DNA from 3 places in the Comamonas sp. 14P8.1.4 genome. Region 3 is predicted to be linked to each of the others. Evidence: predicted binding sites of a transcription regulator. Region 3 holds the regulator's gene; each other region holds the start of a gene.

Region 1 (6,200 bases), on a different contig from region 3:
ATCTTGAGCTGGTTGTCGCTGGTGCGGCTGATGGTGACACCGGTGCCGCGTGTGGCGGCTTCCAGCTCCTTGCGCTGGCGCTCCATGTGCGCCGACCAGATGTATGCCCCCACGCCACCCACGGCCGCACCAATCAAGGCCCCTTGTCCGGCTTTGCCCCCGGTAGCCTTGGCGACGCCTGCGCCCACGACCGCGCCAGCCCCCACGCCAATGGCGGTATTGCGCTGGGTTTCGGTCATGGTGTCACAGCCACTCATCGCCAATGCAGCCGCCAGGGCCAGGATGGTGCCGGTTTGGATAGACATGTTTTCTCCCTGTAACAAATGTGAAGAATGTATAACCATTTGCCGACGTGACAGGGCATTCAGGGGCAGTTTGATAGGGTGTGGGTACATCTCAAAAAAGTGAACCATATGCACACAGAGGGATGCCAGTGCCCACAAGGCGCTGGTGTGACACTGGTGGGCGGCATCACCAAGCCATACAGGAAGACGCATGAATCACATTGCCAATGGGCAACCCGCCTCACCACCAGTGCGGATGTACTGGGAGGATTTGCGCCCGCAGGGGGCACCGGGACCGGGCTGGTCGGAGCAACTGCAGCCCGGGGTGTGTGCGCTGGTGGATGAAAGCGGCGATGCCGCCGCGCACTGGCTGGGCGCGTTGACTGGCTATGCGCTGCCTGCACAGGGCCGTGTGGTGTGCGGCCCGCTGACCAACCCGCCAGACAGCCCGCTAGACAGCGCGGCCTATCAGGCACAGGTGTGCTGGCACAACCCGCGACTGCCACTGGCCAGTACGGAGCGTGAAATCACGGCGCAGCATTGGGTGCAGCGCATGGCCCAGCGTTGGCCCAGTTGGGACGACAGCGCCTGGGAGGTGCATTGCGCGGGGTTTGCGCTGCAGCCACATATGGACAAACCGCTGTGGCACCTTTCCACCGGGAGCTTGCGCAAGCTGGGCATGGCTGCCGCACTGGCCAGCGGGGCGCGGCTGACGGTGATTGAAGAGCCCGTGGCCGCACTGGACAGCAGCAGCATTCGCTACCTGAGCCAGGCGCTGGACGCGCTGGGCGAAGCCCTGGCAGGCGCAGCCACCCCGCGCTGGGTGCTGGTGGCCCACTGGGAGCCCTTGCCCGGTGTGATGTGGGATGAGGTGCTGGCACCGCCCGCGCTGACCGCGGCCTAGGGTGGTGCCGGCGACATGTGCGGCCGGCTAGGGCGGTGTGTCAGTCCAGCGGCGCGGGCAGCACATAGCCCACGATGGTGATGAAGTGCAGCAAGCTGCCGCCGATCACAAACAAGTGCCAGATGCCGTGAAAGTGGCGCACCCGCGTGTCCAGCACAAAAAACACAACGCCAATGCTGTAGAGCAGGCCGCCAGCGGCCAGCCAGACAAAGCCCGCCGTGCCCAGGGCCTGCAGCAGCGGCCCGGTAGCAACCAGTACCACCCAGCCCATCACGGCGTAGATCACCAAAGACAGCACACGGGCCTCGCTGCGCGGCTTGATTTCTTGCAGCATACCGATCAGCGCCAGCCCCCAGATCACGCCAAACAGGCTCCAGCCCCAGGCCCCGCGCAGACTGATGAGGCAAAACGGCGTGTAGCTGCCCGCAATCATCAGGTAGATGCTCAGGTGGTCGCACTTTTGCCAGATGCGTTTGGCGCGGCCGCGCACGCTGTGGTAGGTAGTAGAGATGGCATACAGCAGCACCAGCGCACCGCCGTAGATGCTGACACTGGTGATGGCCTGCGCATCCGCACGCAAGCTGGCCAGCACGATCAGCCAGACAGCCCCCGTCAGTGCCAGCAGGGCACCGACCAAATGGGTCCAGGCGTTGAAGCGTTCACCGTGATACATGCTGCTTATGGTGGGGACGATGTCACTGCTTGCAAGCCAGAACAAGGCAAGCAAAAGTGTCAGCGAGCGGCGCGGCCCGTTGGCGCACGCATGGGTAAGGGCTAGCTGTTCTGGCTCCAGCGGTAGTTGGTCGTTATGCCCTGGGCGTCCGTCAGCGTGAAATGTTGGGCGTCATGGATGCGCAGTTGAATGTGCTGCTCGCCGGTCGATGCGCTGCCGTCATAGTGTTCCCAGGCCACGGTAGCCAGGATGCAGCCATCGACCAGCGCTTGCATCTGGCACAAGAAACTGATGCCCCAAGGGGTTTGCCAGACCGGCTCGCCCATGACATCGAGCCACTCCAGTTGGGTCATCTGGGGCGTCGCCGGGCCTTGCGCGAAGTAGTGACCCGGCTGCAGGGGTTCGGGCCAGAAGCGCACCTCGGGCGCGGCTTCTGCCGCGTGCAGCACATACCGGTTCGCCCGGCCTTGGGCATCGCACAGTGTGAAGCGGGTGTCGCTGTCGATCTGCAGCCACAAGGTGTTGGCGCGCAGCGTGCCACCGCCGTCGTCCCACTCCACCTGCCAGCACTCCCACCACTGGTTGCCGTGCTGCACACGCGCAGTGCTGCGCACATAGCCCGAACTGCCATCGCTGGCCAGACCGGGGGCTCCTGCCCAGCGGCACAGGTGCAGCGTCTGCCATTGCGGCAGCGCGCAGTTATCAAAGTCACTGCGGTACTCGCCGGGCGGCAGCATGCCGGGCCAGCTGGGTGGGGACGTGGGGGTGGTTGGTGTGTCCAGCAACAGATGCAGTGCGGCAAAGTGTTCGGTATGCATGGCCGCAGTGTACGCAGGGGCGGGCGAGCGGTAGGCGGCCGCGCACCGCCGCTGCCTGTTGGCGTGCTTTTACAGCGCGATGGCCAGCAGATCGCTTTCCACGCAGATGCCGTTGTCCAGACCTGCACGCACCAAAAAGCCTTCGTCCAGTGCCACGAGCTGGGCGCTTTCGACGTTGAAGCCTTCATTGCCTTGGGCCGTCTTGAAGCTGAAGTAGCCGCGCACAGGCAGCTCGGCTGCGCATTCCATGTCGATGGCAGCGTGCTGTTCGGTCAGCCACTGGCGTGCCGATTGCAGGGTGGCGGCCACGGGCAGGCAGTCGGCAGGAATGTCGATGTGGGCGCTGCGGGTGACGTCGTCACCGCTCAGACCGTCGATGTCGCCGATGGTGAAAAATGCAACTGCAAAGCTTTGCTGGCTCATGGTGAAAGTTTTTTGCTATCAAAAAAAGTGCATTGTGCGCGCTGCTGCAAATGCTTTGAGCCAGTAGGGTATGAAGTGCAGTGCGCACCAGGCGCCAGGCACTGCACGCGATGTTTACTGCGGCTGGGCGTGGAAGGCCTTGTTGGCAATCTTCCAGCCGTGCTCCGTTTTGAGCAACACAAAGTAGTCGGTGAAGGTGACGCTGCCGTGCACCAGGGTGACTTTGGCCATGGCCGAGGTGCCGGTGATGTCCAGCCAGTCAATGCTGCGCCGGCGCGTGGCCTCGTCGGGGGCGGGGGTGTTGCGAAAGCGCTGGCAGTAAAAGTCCAGGTCCCAGGAGGTCAACGGCCCCTCGCGCACGCTCTCCAGGCGCGCGGTGGGCAAAAAGGCGGCGCGCATGTGTGCGGCGTTGTCTTCGGCGTGGCCGCGCAGGTACAGCTCCAGGGGAATGCGTGCGGCGCTGTCTTCGGGGTGGGTGTGCGGCATGCAGCGGCTCCGGATAGGGTTGGGCAAAAGCTGTCGCATGCTAGCGGGGCGCGCCGGGCCGATTGCATGTGCGCAGGTCACAGGTGTTTCACCAGCGGCGCTGCGTGCGCCCAAAACAAAAGCCCCGGCCATGGGCACGGGGCTTGAGGTGGGCTGCCGGGCGAGCGCCGCGGCAGCTGCGTGGGCGTATTAAGCGCCCAGCTTCAGGGCGCCCTTCATGATGAAGGAGTGGCCAGGGAAGGAGCAGAAGTAGGTGTAGTCGGTGCCAGCCTTGAGCTTGGCCACGTCGATCACGACCTGGGTCGATTCACCACCGCCAACGACCTTGGTGTGAGCGATCACGCGGGTGTCGCCAGCCTTCACGTAGTCGGCAGCAGCGCCAGCCTTCATGCCGTCCGCAGCGGTGGCGGTGGCATCAGCGGCGGTGGTCAGCACCAGGTTGTGGCCCATGGAGGACTTGGGCATCTTGCCCACGTGCTTGAGGGTGACGGTGTAGTTCTTGCAGGCCTTGGGCACTTCAATGTTCTTCACATTGAATTGCATCTGGTCATTGCCTTCGACGGTCACAGCGCAGTCCGCAGCCATGGCGGGGGCAGCCACTCCAGCAGTAGCCAACAGAGCGAGCGTCATCAAAGTCTTTTTCATAGCGCGAATCCTTCCGAATCAATCTGGGTGAAGTGAGAGGTGCTCGGCAGTTACCAGCCTTAGACCGGGTCTAACTGAACTGTCCAGTTGGGCCTCATTGTGACCTTGAATTTTCAGTGTTTTGTGAAATTAAAGAAATGCATACAGCGCTTGCGTGCTTTTTGCATGCAGGCATGACGCGGATCAATAAATCGGCGTCCGGTGAACGGGCTGGCAGGGCAGTTTTTATCAAAAAAAGAGCAGCTTTCGCTGATTTTTCAATGACTTATCGATAGTTTGTCTATGGAAGCCTTGGTGAATAAGCGCTGGCTGCTCTGGTTTTGAGAGAAGGCGACAGGCAAGCCTTAGGACAAGACCGCTTCTGGCTTGCTGGCCATGGGGGCGGTGCCGCGCAGCAGTGCCAGCGAGTGCAGGCGCGCCTGCGCACGTTGCAGGTCAAACTGCTTGGCATCAAAGCCGGTGGCAGCGGTCTCGGGCGCTGCCAGCAAGGCATTCAAGCCTGCAATACCGCCGCAGTCTTCGGGGGGGCAAGCATTGCGCCCGCCCAGGCACATGGGCAGGCTGTGCAGCGCCGCATCGCTGCCAACAGCGGCCAAGGCCTCCAGCTTGATGCGGTGCAGCCAGTGATCGCCAAAGTCGTACAGATAGCGCACGGCCAGGGCCTGGCCTTGCAGCAACTGACCCAGCGTGTAGCGGCGCGCATCCATGGTGGGATCTTCGGGCGTGTCTGCATCGGGCTGGCCGTAGCGCTGGCCCGCAATTTCAAACTCATACAGGTGGCGGTTCTGCCAGCCCATTACGGCCTGGATGGCGCGGTGCAGCTGCGCCAGGGTAATCGAATCTGCTACGACGAGGCGGCGCCAGACGGCGGGCTTGGTATCGCACAGCTGAATATGCAGTTGGTAGCTGCTGCGGGTTTTGGTCATGGGGTAGTCTCCTCCCAGTGGCAATCACAGTTCTGCGGCGTGCGCAGTTATTTCATGCCCATGTTTTAGCGCAGCTCGCATGGACGTGTGGCGGGTGCGGGTAAGTACTGGCTCTGCGGGTGCAGGGGATTTGGCCGTATGGCTGAAGCCATCGGCAATTTATGGTTGGCGTAAAAAAGGCACCCGAAGGTGCCTGTGAAAGTAGCAATCGATGCGGGCGATGCTCAGTCCACGCTGGCGCCCGAGGCTTTCACCACGGGCTCGTACTTGCTGCGCTCAGCGGCCATGAAGCTGTCGAACTGCTTGCTGGTGGTGGGCACAGGCTCGGCCATCAGGGCGGCAAAGCGCTTTTGTGTTTCGGGGTCCTTGAGCGCCGTGGTGAAGGCATTGTTCAGATCGGCCACCACGTCGGCAGGGGTGCCAGCGGGCGCCACCAGGCCCCACCACGTATCAATGGCAAAGCCCTTGATGTTCTTGGACAGTGGAGGCACGCCAGGCAGCAGCGGGCTTTCGCTCAGGGTGGTCACAGCCAGGGCCTTGAGCTTGCCGGACTTGATGTTGGCAGAGGCAGCGGCCAGGTTGTCGATGTTGAAGTCCACTTCACCGGCCAGCAGGGCCAGCTGTGCGGGGCTGGCACCGCGGTAGGGAATGTGCACGGCGGTGAAGTCCAGCCCTTGCTTGAACATTTCACCAGCCAGGTGGCCGGCGCTGCCGTTACCGCCGCTGCCATAGCTCAGACGGCCAGGGTGGGCCTTGCCGTAGGCCACGAGGTCGGCCACGGAATTGATCTTCAGTTCCTTGGCGCGGTCGGCATTGACCACCAGGACATTGGGCACGCGCACCATCTGGGTCACGCCGACAAAGTCCTTGTTCGCATCAAAGGGCAGCTTTTTGTACAGCCAGGGGTTGACGGCGTGGGTGGCCACGGCAGCCAGGCCAATGGTCTTGCCATCGGGTGCAGCCTTGGCAATGGCGTCAACGCCGATATTGCCGCCCGCACCGGGCTTGTTTTCCACAATCACGGTGCCCAGCGTTTCGCGC
Region 2 (6,200 bases), on a different contig from region 3:
AACTGCGCAATGCCAGCCGCAGTGGCAGCGTCAATGCCGACTACGTGGCCGAAATGGCGCGTCAGCTGGTATACACCCAGTATGGCGATGAGGCATACACCCGCGGCCTGAACGTCTACACCACCCTGAATGCTGGCGAACAAGAAGTGGCCTATAGCGCGCTACGCAAAGGCATCATGGACTATGAGCGCCGTCAGCGCTATCGCGGTCCAGAGAAATTCATCGCATTGCCTAGCGACAAAGCCGCGCTGGAAGACGTGATTGACGACACCCTGGCACAACACCCGGACAACGGTGATGTACTGGCCGCCGTGGTGCTTGAAGCATCCAACAAGTCGCTGACCGTTCAACGCCCCGACGGGCAAACCCTAAACATCACTGGCGATGGCCTGAAGCCCGTGGAATCTGGTTTGAGTGACAAAGCCGCGCCGAACATCAAGATTCGCCCCGGCGCAGTCATCCGCATTATTGAAACGGCCAAAGGCAAGTGGTCTGCCACACAGCTGCCTGAAGTCGAGGGCGCATTCATTGCGGTAGATCCGCGCACGGGCGCCATCCGTGCCTTGGTGGGCGGTTTTGACTTCCAGAAAAACAAGTTCAACCACGTCACCCAGGCATGGCGACAGCCCGGCTCTGCGTTCAAACCGTTTATCTTCTCTTCCGCACTGGAAAAAGGCCTGAGCCCTGGCACGCTGATCAACGATGCGCCCTTGATGTTTGGCTCCAACGTCACTGGCGGCCAACCCTGGGAACCACGCAACTACGACAACCGGTTCGAAGGCCCGATGACCGCGCGCACTGCGCTCGCGAAATCGAAAAACATTCCATCGATTCGGGTGCTGGATTTCACCACCCCCAAGTTCACGCAAGAGTGGATCACGCGCTTTGGCTTTGATGCCAACCGCCACCCAGCCTACCTCACCATGGCCCTGGGCGCAGGATCCGTCACCCCCATGCAGATGGCCACCGGCTTCTCGGTTTTTGCCAATGGCGGCTACCGCATCAACCCCTGGCTCATTGCAAAAATTACGGATCACAAAGGCCGCGTACTCTCTGAATTCACGCCTCCACCACTGGAACAGCAACAGCGCGCCATTGAGCCTCGCAATGCCTTCGTCATCAACACCATGTTGCAGACCGTCGCCAAATCCGGCACAGCCGCGCGCGCACAAGCTACGCTCAAACGTCCGGACCTGTATGGCAAAACCGGCACCACCAATGATGCTGTCGATGCGTGGTTTGCAGGCTTTCAGCCCACGCTGACTGCCATCACATGGATTGGCTACGACAATCCGCGCAACCTGGGCTCTCGTGAAACTGGTGGTGGACTGAGTCTGCCCATCTGGATCAACTTCATGCAGCATGCACTGAAAGATGTTCCCGTGGCCAGTTACCCCGTTCCAGAAGGCGTGACCAACGTCGGTGGCGAGTGGTACTTTGATGAGTTCACGGGCTCCGCAGGGGTCACCGCCCTGGGCATGGATGCCAGCTATGGCACCGAAGAGGCAACCGAGGCGCCGCCGCCTGAAGAGCGCAACCGCATTCTCGATTTGTTCCGTAACTAACGCGACCACAAAAAAGCCCAGTGATTTCTCACTGGGCTTTTTTATTCGAAGGGTGCAGCCGCTTAGACCACGGACACATAGAACGTGAGCGTCAACCCCGACTGTTCACTGGCAAATTGGCTCAAATGGGCAAAAAACTCACCACGGCCCTTGGTGTCCTTCCACGACGCGCCGTCAAACTTATAGTGAAACCCACCCGCCTTGGCGGCCAGCCAGATTTCATGCAGCGGCTTTTGCTGGTTCACCACGATTTGCGTACGGTTGGCAAACACCAGTGTCACCATGCCCCCCACACGCTGCGCATCAATGTCGGCGTCGACCTCATCATTGAGGCGGTCACACGACTGCTCCACCGCCATCAGCAGTTGTTCAGCTTTATCTAAATATTCAAGGTCGGTCATTACAATCCACTCATGTTGAATGCTCACCAAATTTTATTCCGGTGCATTGCCCTTGCCGTTTGTACGGCAGCACTGGGGGCCTGCGGCCAGCGCGGCGATCTGTATCTGCCCACGGAGCCGGCCGCCCAAAACCGTGCAACCTTGCCCCATTCCGTCGTGCCCGCCATGCCTGCAGAGGCCACGGCAACCACCACTCAACCATAAGACAGAGGCATCTCTGATGCTCTGGATAAACGGCTTGCTCTGCATCAACTGCTAGGCAGTGCATTCGCCCTAGAGTCTGCGCTTTTCATCCAACGCACCACCTCCATGGCGATTGAACTGTACCGCGACCAGACGCACGCTTGCCTCATGTTCACTGACCTCATGGAGGAAGACGGCCAAGCCGTTCAGTGCAACCAGTTCTTGATTGTGGACCACGGCACCGGCGCCATCATTGATCCCGGTGGCAACCTGGCTTTCAATGAGCTGTTTATGGGCATGACGCGGCACTTCCCCCCGCAGAAGCTGTCGTATGTGATTGCTTCACACGCTGACCCAGACATCATTGCCTCGCTCGATCGCTGGATGACCAGCACCAAGGCCTCGCTCGTCATCTCACGCATCTGGGAACGCTTTGCCCCCCACTTCACCAAAGTGGGAAAAACCGAAAACCGCGTCATTGGCGTTCCCGACAGCGGCGCACGCCTGCCGCTGGGCCACAGCGAACTGATTTTGCTGCCCGCGCACTTCATGCACTCGGAAGGCAACTTCCAGTTCTACGATCCGATCAGCCGCATCTTGTTCACGGGGGATCTGGGTGTCTCCATGACCTCAGGCATCGAAGCGCGCAAGCCCGTGGTGAACCTCAAGGCACATATTCCGCGCATGGAAGCGTTCCACCGTCGCTACATGGTCTCCAACAAGATCCTGCGCTTGTGGGCCCAGATGGCACGCCAGCTGGATGTGCAAATGCTCGTCCCGCAGCATGGCGCTCCCATCATGGGTAAGCGGGCAGTGGAAGAGTTTTACTGCTGGGTGGAAAACCTGGAATGTGGGATTGATGTCTTCAACGCCAGCCACTACCAAGTGCCTGCCGCTTACATCGATCCGGCCACGCGACAAATACGTCCAGCGCCGCAAGCCGTACCCGCCTGAAGCCAGACATAGCGCCGCCAGACACGAATGCCTGGCACACGCTCCACGCTTAGACACCAGAGTCAGCGCAAGCGCCGCAAAAAATCGGCCAAGGCCGCATTCACAGGCTCTGGGTGTGTCAGATTGGCGGCATGCCCCGCACCTTCGATGCTGACCCATTGCGACTGCGGCAAGCCATCTGCCATGGCTTGGGCGCGTTCCAGCGCAATGGCGCGGTCTTGGGTACCGTGAATCACCAAAGCGGGCACCTGTATCCGTGCCAATTGCGGCGTTAAATCATCGCGCTGCGCCAGTGTGGTGAAACACTGCATCAGGTTGGCGGCATCCACCTGCTTCCATTTGGCTTTCCACGCGGCTGCGCCTGCCCAGCGCTCACCCAGCACAAAAGACTCCACCGTGGTGGCCATCACCTCATCCAGCCCAATCTGGGCCCAGCGCTGCGCCATCGCCATGTGGTGCGGCATCAGGCCTGGGTCTTCGGGCAGCGCCTGGCTGTCGATCAGCACCAGCGCACGCACCAGCTGCGGATGCGTCAAGGCACAGCGCAGCGAGAGGTAACCGCCTTGCGACATACCGATCAGCACGGCTTGCTGCACGTCCAAGTGGACCAGCAAGGCGGCTACGTCATCTGCCAAGTCGTAATAACTGAACGGCGCACAGGCGTTCGGCGTCGCCGTCTGACCATGCCCGCGCTCATCCCAGGTGATGCAGCGGTAGTCCTCCTGCAGCGCCTCGATCTGCGGATCAAACATGCTGTGATCCATCAACAAGCCGTGCGAGAACACCAGCACCGGCTTGTCCCGTCCACCCGTGTCCGTATAGAAGATGTGTTGACCGTTGACTGCAGCGAAAGGCATGCCAAGCTCCCTGAAGGTGTGACTGGACACCCATCCTAGAAAAGCTGCGGCCCGCTGTGCCTCCGGCCCAACCCCTAAACACGGTCATGCCGGCCACCGCCTGGCACCGCCCCAGGCTGCCAGCGGGTCAGGCGGTCAGGCCAGTGCGCGCTGAATCAGAATTTTCTGCACATCGCTGGTTCCCTCGTAGATCTGGCACACCCGCACATCGCGGTAGATGCGCTCCACGGGAAAATCATTCACCACGCCATAGCCACCCAGCGTCTGAATGGCGGCGCTGCACACGCGCTCCGCCATTTCACTGGCAAACAGCTTGGCCATTGCGGCTTCCTTCAGGCATGGCAGGCCTGCATCGCGCAAGCTGGCGGCATGCCAGATCAGCTGGCGCGCCGCTTCAATTTGCGTGGCGCAATCGGCCAGCCGGAAACCGACGGCCTGGTGGTTGAAGATGGGTTGCCCAAAACTCTCACGCTCTTTGCTGTACTGCAGCGCACATTCAAACGCTGCGCGCGCCATGCCCACGCTTTGCGCGGCAATGCCAATGCGCCCGCCCTCCAGCGCGCTCAGCGCAATCTTGTAGCCCTCGCCCTCCGCACCAATCAGGTTGGCGGCGGGAATGCGGCAGTTTTCCAGATTGATCTGCGCCGTGTCGCTGCTGTGCTGGCCCAGCTTGTCTTCCAGCCGTGCCACGACGTAGCCCGGTTTGCTGGTGGGCACCAGAAAGGCGCTCATGCCTTTTTTGCCAGCCGCCTTGTCCGTCACCGCAATGACGATGGCCACGTCACCGTTTTTGCCGCTGGTGATGAACTGCTTGACGCCGTTGAGCACATAGTCACCGTCATCCCGGATGGCCGTGGTGCGCAGCGCAGAAGCATCCGAGCCCACATGTGGCTCGGTCAGGCAAAACGCGCCCAGCATCTCGCCCTTGGCCAGCGGCGTGAGCCACTGCTGCTTTTGCGCCTCGCTGCCGTAGCGCATGAGAATGGCGTTGACCGGGCAATTGGTCACGCTGATCACGGTGCTGGTGCCGCCATCACCCGCAGCAATTTCTTCCAGCACCAGCGCCAGGCTCACATAGTCCAGCGCCGCGCCGCCGTATTGCTCGGGCACGCAAATACCGTAGCAGCCCAGGGCCGCCAGGCCTTGATGAACGTCTTTGGGGAAATGGTGCTCCTTGTCCCAGCGTGCAGCGTGGGGCGTGATTTGCTCTTGCACAAAGCTGCGCAAGGCATCCCGAATCATGGTTTGGTCGTCATTCAGCAACATGGCTTGTCTCCTGCTTTTTTAAAAATAGGAGCTGATAGCGCACGTATTTATTAGGTTTACAAAACAAATCACATGGAAAGGATTGTTTTGCATGCGCTAACAGCTATGAAATTAATTACCAACTCTCCCAGCGCACACCGTCGTACCGCAGCATGCGGCCGCGATCTGGCGCATGCAACTGCGCCACGGTGTGCAACATGCCTTGCACGCAGCCGTCCATCGAAATCTCGGCGCCGGCACCGCCCATGTCGGTTTGCACCCAGCCGGGGTCCATGGCGATCAAGGTGGCCTTTGGCCACGCATGCTGCGCACTGGCCACCACCATGTTCAACGCCGCCTTGCTGGCGCGGTACAACCAGGCGTGGCTGTCTGCTTGCGACAAGCGGGACATCTGGCTGCTGATGCACACCATGGTGCTACCTGTGGCCTCGACGCACGGCATCACCTGCGGCAGCACCTGCATGGCCCCCAGCACATTGGTGTGCATGACACGGTCAAAGTCTTGCTGCGTGGGGGGCGTTTCGGCGTCGCGGCCATCCCAGGCACCCGCCACATACCAGGCCTGATCCAGCTCCACCCCATCCAGCTGCCATGCCAGCCCGCTGACGCTCGCGGGGTTGGCCACATCGACCCGCAGCACTTCGGCACCCTCGTCGCGCAAGGCCTGCATATCTTCGCGCTGGCGCACCGTAGCCACCACGCGATCACCACGCGCCAAGCACGCCTGTACCAGGCCACGGCCAATCCCGCGTGAAGCACCGATCACCAACACCGTCGTCATTGGCCCACCCTTTCCACCTGGGCCCCGCCGCACCGCCGGTGCGCCAGGACGTGTTACAGCTGCTCGCCCGCTATTTACTGCAGATAGCGCTGCTCCATGGCGTGTTGCGTCTCTTGCGCGGGGCCTAAACCCAGCTGGACGTGAATCATCTGGTTCATGCTGGGCAACACGTCGCGGCGCACCTGGGCATCGG
Region 3 (6,200 bases):
TGGTGTGGCTTCACCTGTCCGCAAACGGTGTACTCCGAAATCTTCATGTGGATTGAGCACAAGGTCGAAGGTGACCGCAGTGCGCGAATCCGCCTGGACCAAGGAGGCTGGACGGCCGAGAAAATCTGGAAAAAGTCGCTCAAGCAACTGCTCTGGATTGCCTTGGCGCTGTGGACGGGCTTCACGTTCGTCGGCTACTTTGTGCCCATTCGTGAACTAGGCGGTGAGCTGCTGGTTCTGGACGGTGGCTGGCAAATTTTCTGGGTGCTGTTCTACGGTTTTGCCACCTACGGCAATGCGGGCTACATGCGTGAGCAGGTGTGCAAATACATGTGCCCGTATGCGCGCTTTCAAAGCGCGATGTTTGACAAAGACACGTTGATCGTCAGCTATGACGCACCCCGCGGTGAAGCGCGTGGTCCACGCAAAAAAGAGTCCGATTACCGCTCCCAAGGGCTGGGTGACTGCATTGACTGCAAGCTGTGTGTGCAAGTCTGCCCGGTGGGCATTGATATTCGCAACGGCCTGCAGTACGAGTGCATCGGTTGTGGCTTGTGTGTGGATGCATGCAACAACGTGATGGATAACATGAACTATCCACGTGGCCTGATTCGCTTGACCACCCAGAATGCGGTCAGTCAGGGCTGGTCGGGCGCGCAAATTCTGCGTCGTATTGTTCGGCCTCGTGTATTGATTTATTCAGCCATTTTGCTGGCGCTGTCGGTGGCCATGGTGGTCAGCATGGCTGTGCGTGAGCCGCTGAAAGTCGACGTGATTCGTGACCGTGCCTCGCTGGCGCGCATTGCCTCGGGTGGCAAGCTGGAGAATGTGTACCGCCTGCAGGTCATGAATGCGACAGAGCTGGCGCAGACCTATGTGGTCACGGTCAAGGGGCTGCAGGGCATTGAGGTGGCGGAAGCTACGGCTGTTGCGGTAGATGCAGCGCAGACGCGTGGGGTTGCGGTGCGGGTGCAGATCCCATATGGGTCTGCGCAGGCGGGCTCACACCCGATCGAGTTCGAGATCACGGCGCAAAGCGGCCAGGGTCACGTGCTGGAGAAGTCGGTGTTTATCGTGCCGCGCTAAAAGCGGTGCATGGTGTGTGGAAGGCGTAGCCCTTGCACACCCTGTTTGATTCAAAGAGAGTTTGGTATGTCTCAGATTGCAAAGAAGCTGGAAAAGAAGTCGGGCCCCTGGTGGAAATACGGGCACGTATGGCTGGTGCTGGCAGGCCCTGCGATTGTCGTGGTGGCCGGTGTGACAACGGCCATGATTGCCATGCGCGGTGCAGATCCGGTGGTCGATGAGAACTACTACCAAAAGGGGCTGCATATCAATCAGGAGCTGCGACATGCCGAAAAAAGCCTGGCCCCAGCCGGTGCGGCACGCAACCATGCCACCACGCCGGATGCAGACTTGCCTGATCTTTCACCCAAGTAAAACGGGTGCTTCACTATCAGTAGCTGCTAGCGCTTGGTATGCAATGGCTTGAGGATTGAATCCATTTCAAATCATTGCTTGATAAGCGCTTGCAGCTATTGTTTTTATTGAGTGTTTCTCCCACACACCAGCCAAAGGATCGATGTTCACAATAGGTACAGACTTCATGCGAAGGAGGGTGTATGTGGACACGTCGTTTAATGTGGATTCTGTGGCCTGCCTTCTTGGCGGCCGGTGTGATGGAAATGCTGGTGTTTGCCGCCTTTGATCCGCAAGACATGTTGTGGCTGGGGCAGGGTGTGCAGCTGTCCCGCACGGCCATTTACACCTTGGCATTTTTTGCATTCTGGGCCGTGTTTGCGGCGGCGGGTTATCTGACGGTGCTGCTGTCCATGTCTGCCGCTGAGGTGAATGCACAGCCCTCTGCACTGTGAAGTGAAGCGCCTGGCCGCATAAGTCGCCTGCGCTGGCGCTGCGCCGCTGGTTAGCCTGAACGTTGGCCATAAAAAAACCTCCCTGGCGAAAGCGGGGAGGTTTTTTTTGATGGTGGGTAGCGCTTATTTATTGCATTCGTGCTGGCTGTTGACCAGACGTTGCAGGGCCGCCGTATCCAGAATGCGCACGTGGCGCTGTTTGACTTCCACCATGCCTTCTTCCACAAACTTGGAGAACGTGCGGCTGACGGTCTCCAGCTTCAGGCCCAGGTAGCTGCCGATTTCTTCACGCGTCATGCGCAGCACCAGCTCAGAAGACGAGAAACCGCGGGCATGCAGGCGTTGCACCAGGTTCAAAATGAAGGCAGCCAAGCGCTCTTCGGCGCGCATGCTGCCCAGCAGCAGCATCACGCTGTGCTCACGCACAATTTCGCGGCTCATGACTTTGTGCACATGGCTTTGCAGTGCGGTCACTTCGCGCGAGATTTCTTCCAGACCATCGAAAGGCATCACGCACACTTCCGCGTCTTCCAGTGCGACGGCGTCACAGGTGTGGTGGTCATTGACAATGCCATCCAAACCAATGATTTCGCCGGCCATCTGGAAACCGGTCACTTGATCGCGACCATCTTCTGTGGCGACGCAGGTCTTGAAAAAACCGGTTCGAATGGCGTAGAGCGATGTGAATGCTTCTCCATTGCGAAACAGCGTTGCTCCGCGTTTGACTTTGCGGCGCGTGGCCACAATGTCATCAATGCGCTGCAGCTGCTGCTCATTCAGGCCTACGGGCATGCAGAGTTCGCGCAGATTGCAGTTGGAGCAGGTAACTTTGATGGTTGGAGGAGTCATGTACTCAAAAGCCCGGGGTCTTGGAGAGATCAAAGGCTTGTGCGGTTAAAGATCAGAAAAAAGAAACTATCGAATTGCTCGCAGTTGCTATGAATGATGTAAGTTAAATTGTGACATCGCTTGTACAGCAACCTCTTGATGCACGTCAAGGATGAAGGTGGCCAATTGTTGCAAAGTCCTGTCATCAAGGAAGAACTTCATGACAGTTGTCACCCCCGAGCTCTTGCGTCGCTATGACGTGCCAGGTCCACGCTACACGTCCTACCCCACAGCGGATAGGTTTGTGGAGGCGTTTGGCGATAGTGACTATATCTTGGCCCTCAAGCAGCGCAAAGTGGCCGCTGCGGCCAAGCAGCCGATGTCGCTGTATGTGCACATCCCGTTTTGCGATTCGCTGTGCTACTACTGCGCCTGCAACAAGATCATTACCAAGCACCATGAGCGTGCGGTCACCTATATGCGCTATCTGGAGCGTGAGGTGGATCTGCACCTGCAGCATTGCGGTCGTGGCCAGGCGGTGAGCCAGTTCCACGTCGGTGGTGGGACACCAACCTTTCTGACCGATGATGAATTGCGCGCGCTGTGGGGCATGCTGCGCGAGCGCTTTCAGTTTGACCCTGCGGGGGAGTATTCGATTGAAGTCGACCCACGCACTGTCACGCGAGAGCGACTGGCGGTACTCAAGGAAATCGGCTTTAACCGCCTGAGCTTTGGCGTGCAGGACTTTGATCCCGAGGTGCAAAAAGCCGTGCACCGCGAGCAGCCCGCAGAGCAGGTGTTTGATTTGGTGGCGGCTTCGCGCGAGCTGGGTTTTGAGTCGATCAACGTTGACCTGATCTACGGACTGCCCAAGCAAAATCCGGAATCGTTCGCGCGCACGCTGCAGCAGGTGGCGCAGTTGCGGCCCGATCGCATTGCGCTGTATGCCTATGCACATTTGCCAGAACGCTTCAAGCCTCAGCGGCGCATCTTGCAGGCCGATTTGCCATCCGCGCCCGACAAGGTGGGTATGTTGTCGGCCGCGATTGAGAGCTTTATGGCTGCGGGTTACGTCTATGTGGGCATGGATCACTTTGCCCTGCCGGAGGATGCATTGGCAGTGGCCAAGCGCCAAGGGCGTTTGCACCGCAATTTCCAGGGCTACAGCACGCAACCCGATTGCGACCTGATTGCGCTGGGCGTGTCTGCGATTGGCCGTGTGGCAGCAACGTACAGCCAAAATGCAAAAACGCTGGAAGAGTATTACGACCTGTTGGACCAAGGGCGCTTGCCCGTGGTGCGTGGTTTGGCCTTGTCACGGGACGACACCATTCGCCGCGCGGTGATCATGACCATCATGTGCCAAGGCGAGGTGTTCTATGAGTCCATCAACAGTGCGTGGCTCATCGATTTCAAAAAATATTTTGCAGCAGAAATTGAGGCGCTGGCAGACCAGCAGGACGAAGGTCTGGTGACGATTTCCGATGACTGCATCACGGTCACCCCCAAAGGGTGGTTCTTTGTACGTGGCGTGGCCTTGGTGTTTGACCGTTATTTGCAGGCAGATCGCAATCGTGCCCGATTCTCGCGGATCATCTGATCCCTATGATTCTTTCCTTGCTTTGGACCGCATTTTTCATGGGGCTCGTGGGTGGGCCCCATTGTCTTGCCATGTGTGCGGCACCTTGCCATGCGGTGATCCAGGGCCATGGTCAAGTCGTGCAGATGCATGCAGCATGGTCACCGCAACGCCGGGCCTGGAGCTGGAGCACCTGCCAGTTTCATCTGGGGCGCCTGCTTGGCTACGCTTTGCTGGGCGCCGTGGCCGCTTTGGCCATGGAGCAAGTGGCCTGGTTTTCGGATCAAACCTCTGCCTTGCACCCTGTATGGGTCCTCATGCACCTGGCGATTTTGGCCTGGGGGCTGCTCATGCTGTTTCAGGGACAGCAGCCCGTGTGGCTGGAGCGCGCAGGGCGTGTGGTCTGGGCCAAGGTGCAGCCTGTGTTGTCTTTGCGCGGTGGTGCCTTGCTGGCGGGAATGGCCTGGGCATGCATGCCCTGTGGCTTGCTTTATTCGGCGGTTCTGGTCGCGGCACTGAGCGGCTCTGCATGGACGGGGGGCATCAGCATGCTGGCATTTGGGGTGGGCAGTGGGCTGTGGCTGCTGGCTGCACCACTGGCGTGGCGCTGGCTCAGCGGGAGGGTCAACCGCTGGCGTTCAGAGTGGGGAACACGCGCTGCAGGCCTGATGCTGGTGGCCGTATCACTGTGGGCGTTGTGGATGGACTTGGTCTACAAGCCGTCCCTGTGGTGCCGCTAGAAGGGAAATCGCTGGGGGGTGGTGCCGAATGGCGAATGAAGGTGTCTGCAAAACCACCGAGCCGTCATCCTGAACCGGGGGTTCAGGTGGGCGAGAGCAACCTAACGTTGGGTTCGTCTGACGCGAGACGATCACGCTTGCTAGGCAATGTATCAAGCCCGTGCTCAATGAGCATTGGTTCAAGGCAATATAAAGCCCGGCGGATTGCAGACAGGTGCGATTTTACAGGCTTTCCGCAGGCGTGGAGGGCAATTCCACTTGAGCGGCGTTGTCTAAATCTGTGTCGATGCCGATATCGGTGGTTGCGGGCATTGCGTCTACCATGGCTTCCATGGATGGCTGCGTGTGCGCCAGCGGTTGGCTTGCCTGCGCCAAGGCTTGATCGATGCGATCCACCAAGGCACTGGCAAGCGCCTGATCGTGGCTGGCTTGGGCTTCCAAAGCGTGCAAACGCTCGGCATCGGCGTCAGTCAGTGCTGCACCATCAGTGTCCTGGGCACCTTGCAGTGCAGCAAGTTGTTGTTGCAGGGCTTGCAGCTGGTTGCGCAGCTCCAGGCTTTCAAACGCCAGATTGACGGCCAGCAACACACCAATACGCTCGCGCGAACGCAGCTTGGTGTTGTCCAGCATTTGCTGGAACTGGTGATCCACCCGTTCCACCGCCTCGAGCAGCTGTGCTTCCTGTCCGTCAGGGCAGGTCAGCAGATAGTCCTGGTGCAGGATTTGTGTTTCTAGCTGGCTCAAGATGCCTCCTGATTGACCGGCAAACGTTCGATCAACTCATCCACGCGTGCCCGCGCAGCTTTCAGGCGTGACTTCAGCGAGTCACGCTCCTTGTGCAAAGCCTGGATCTCTTCGCTGAGTTGGCGATTCGCGTGCTGCATAGCTTCGTACTGCTCCAGTAGCAGCTCTACACGCCCTGCAACGGGGTCAAGAATGGATGGTGTCGTCATGGATTGCTCCAATTGTAGGACTGCCCTTTTGAAGGGAATCGCAAATTTAGGGCAGATCGCAAGATATAGCTACAAAAGCTTGTTTCAAGCTGTCAATGCTGGCGTGCATTGGGCCCGGTGCGGGCTGTGAATGCCGGTTGCGCTGCCCAGCAGACTTTTTCCAGCATTAGAATCGACCACTCAAATGTTGGTGCTCGCAGCTTGGTTCACAAGTTTGCAGTTCAAC

The links. Region 3 encodes FNR, which switches genes on or off when oxygen is low (the NO sensors DNR and NnrR bind a similar motif). Its sites were predicted from a motif close to TTGATNNNNATCAA; they were not measured.
Region 1: azu (azurin) is a predicted target of FNR. The motif match lies at 4,407-4,420, and genes of this name have one in related genera.
Region 2: AC27VO_RS13715 (oxygen-binding di-iron domain-containing protein) is a predicted target of FNR. The motif match lies at 2,205-2,218, and genes of this name have one in related genera.

The regions. Positions count from the first base shown of each region.
Region 1 is NZ_JBYOKN010000003.1:70,701-76,900, reverse strand. Features, by position in the region: gene AC27VO_RS07355 (YiaD family glycine zipper/OmpA-like lipoprotein) at 1-305, opposite strand, end outside; gene AC27VO_RS07350 (P-loop NTPase family protein) at 496-1,188, shown strand; gene trhA (PAQR family membrane homeostasis protein TrhA) at 1,229-1,861, opposite strand; gene AC27VO_RS07340 (hypothetical protein) at 1,963-2,679, opposite strand; gene AC27VO_RS07335 (hypothetical protein) at 2,749-3,102, opposite strand; gene AC27VO_RS07330 (nuclear transport factor 2 family protein) at 3,217-3,588, opposite strand; gene azu (azurin) at 3,778-4,233, opposite strand; gene AC27VO_RS07320 (plasmid pRiA4b ORF-3 family protein) at 4,578-5,159, opposite strand; gene AC27VO_RS07315 (Bug family tripartite tricarboxylate transporter substrate binding protein) at 5,384-6,200, opposite strand, start outside.
Region 2 is NZ_JBYOKN010000010.1:70,280-76,479, reverse strand. Features, by position in the region: gene AC27VO_RS13730 (penicillin-binding protein 1A) at 1-1,565, shown strand, start outside; gene cyaY (iron donor protein CyaY) at 1,628-1,966, opposite strand; gene lptM (LPS translocon maturation chaperone LptM) at 1,979-2,170, shown strand; gene AC27VO_RS13715 (oxygen-binding di-iron domain-containing protein) at 2,276-3,103, shown strand; gene AC27VO_RS13710 (alpha/beta fold hydrolase) at 3,166-3,960, opposite strand; gene AC27VO_RS13705 (acyl-CoA dehydrogenase family protein) at 4,096-5,226, opposite strand; gene AC27VO_RS13700 (SDR family oxidoreductase) at 5,342-6,007, opposite strand; gene AC27VO_RS13695 (pyridoxamine 5'-phosphate oxidase family protein) at 6,082-6,200, opposite strand, start outside.
Region 3 is NZ_JBYOKN010000004.1:73,618-79,817, forward strand. Features, by position in the region: gene ccoG (cytochrome c oxidase accessory protein CcoG) at 1-1,086, shown strand, start outside; gene AC27VO_RS09620 (FixH family protein) at 1,153-1,440, shown strand; gene AC27VO_RS09625 (hypothetical protein) at 1,623-1,874, shown strand; gene fnr (fumarate/nitrate reduction transcriptional regulator Fnr) at 1,998-2,723, opposite strand; gene hemN (oxygen-independent coproporphyrinogen III oxidase) at 2,923-4,302, shown strand; gene AC27VO_RS09640 (sulfite exporter TauE/SafE family protein) at 4,308-5,021, shown strand; gene AC27VO_RS09645 (cell division protein ZapA) at 5,244-5,765, opposite strand; gene AC27VO_RS09650 (DUF904 domain-containing protein) at 5,762-5,974, opposite strand; cobalamin riboswitch at 6,146-6,200, shown strand, end outside.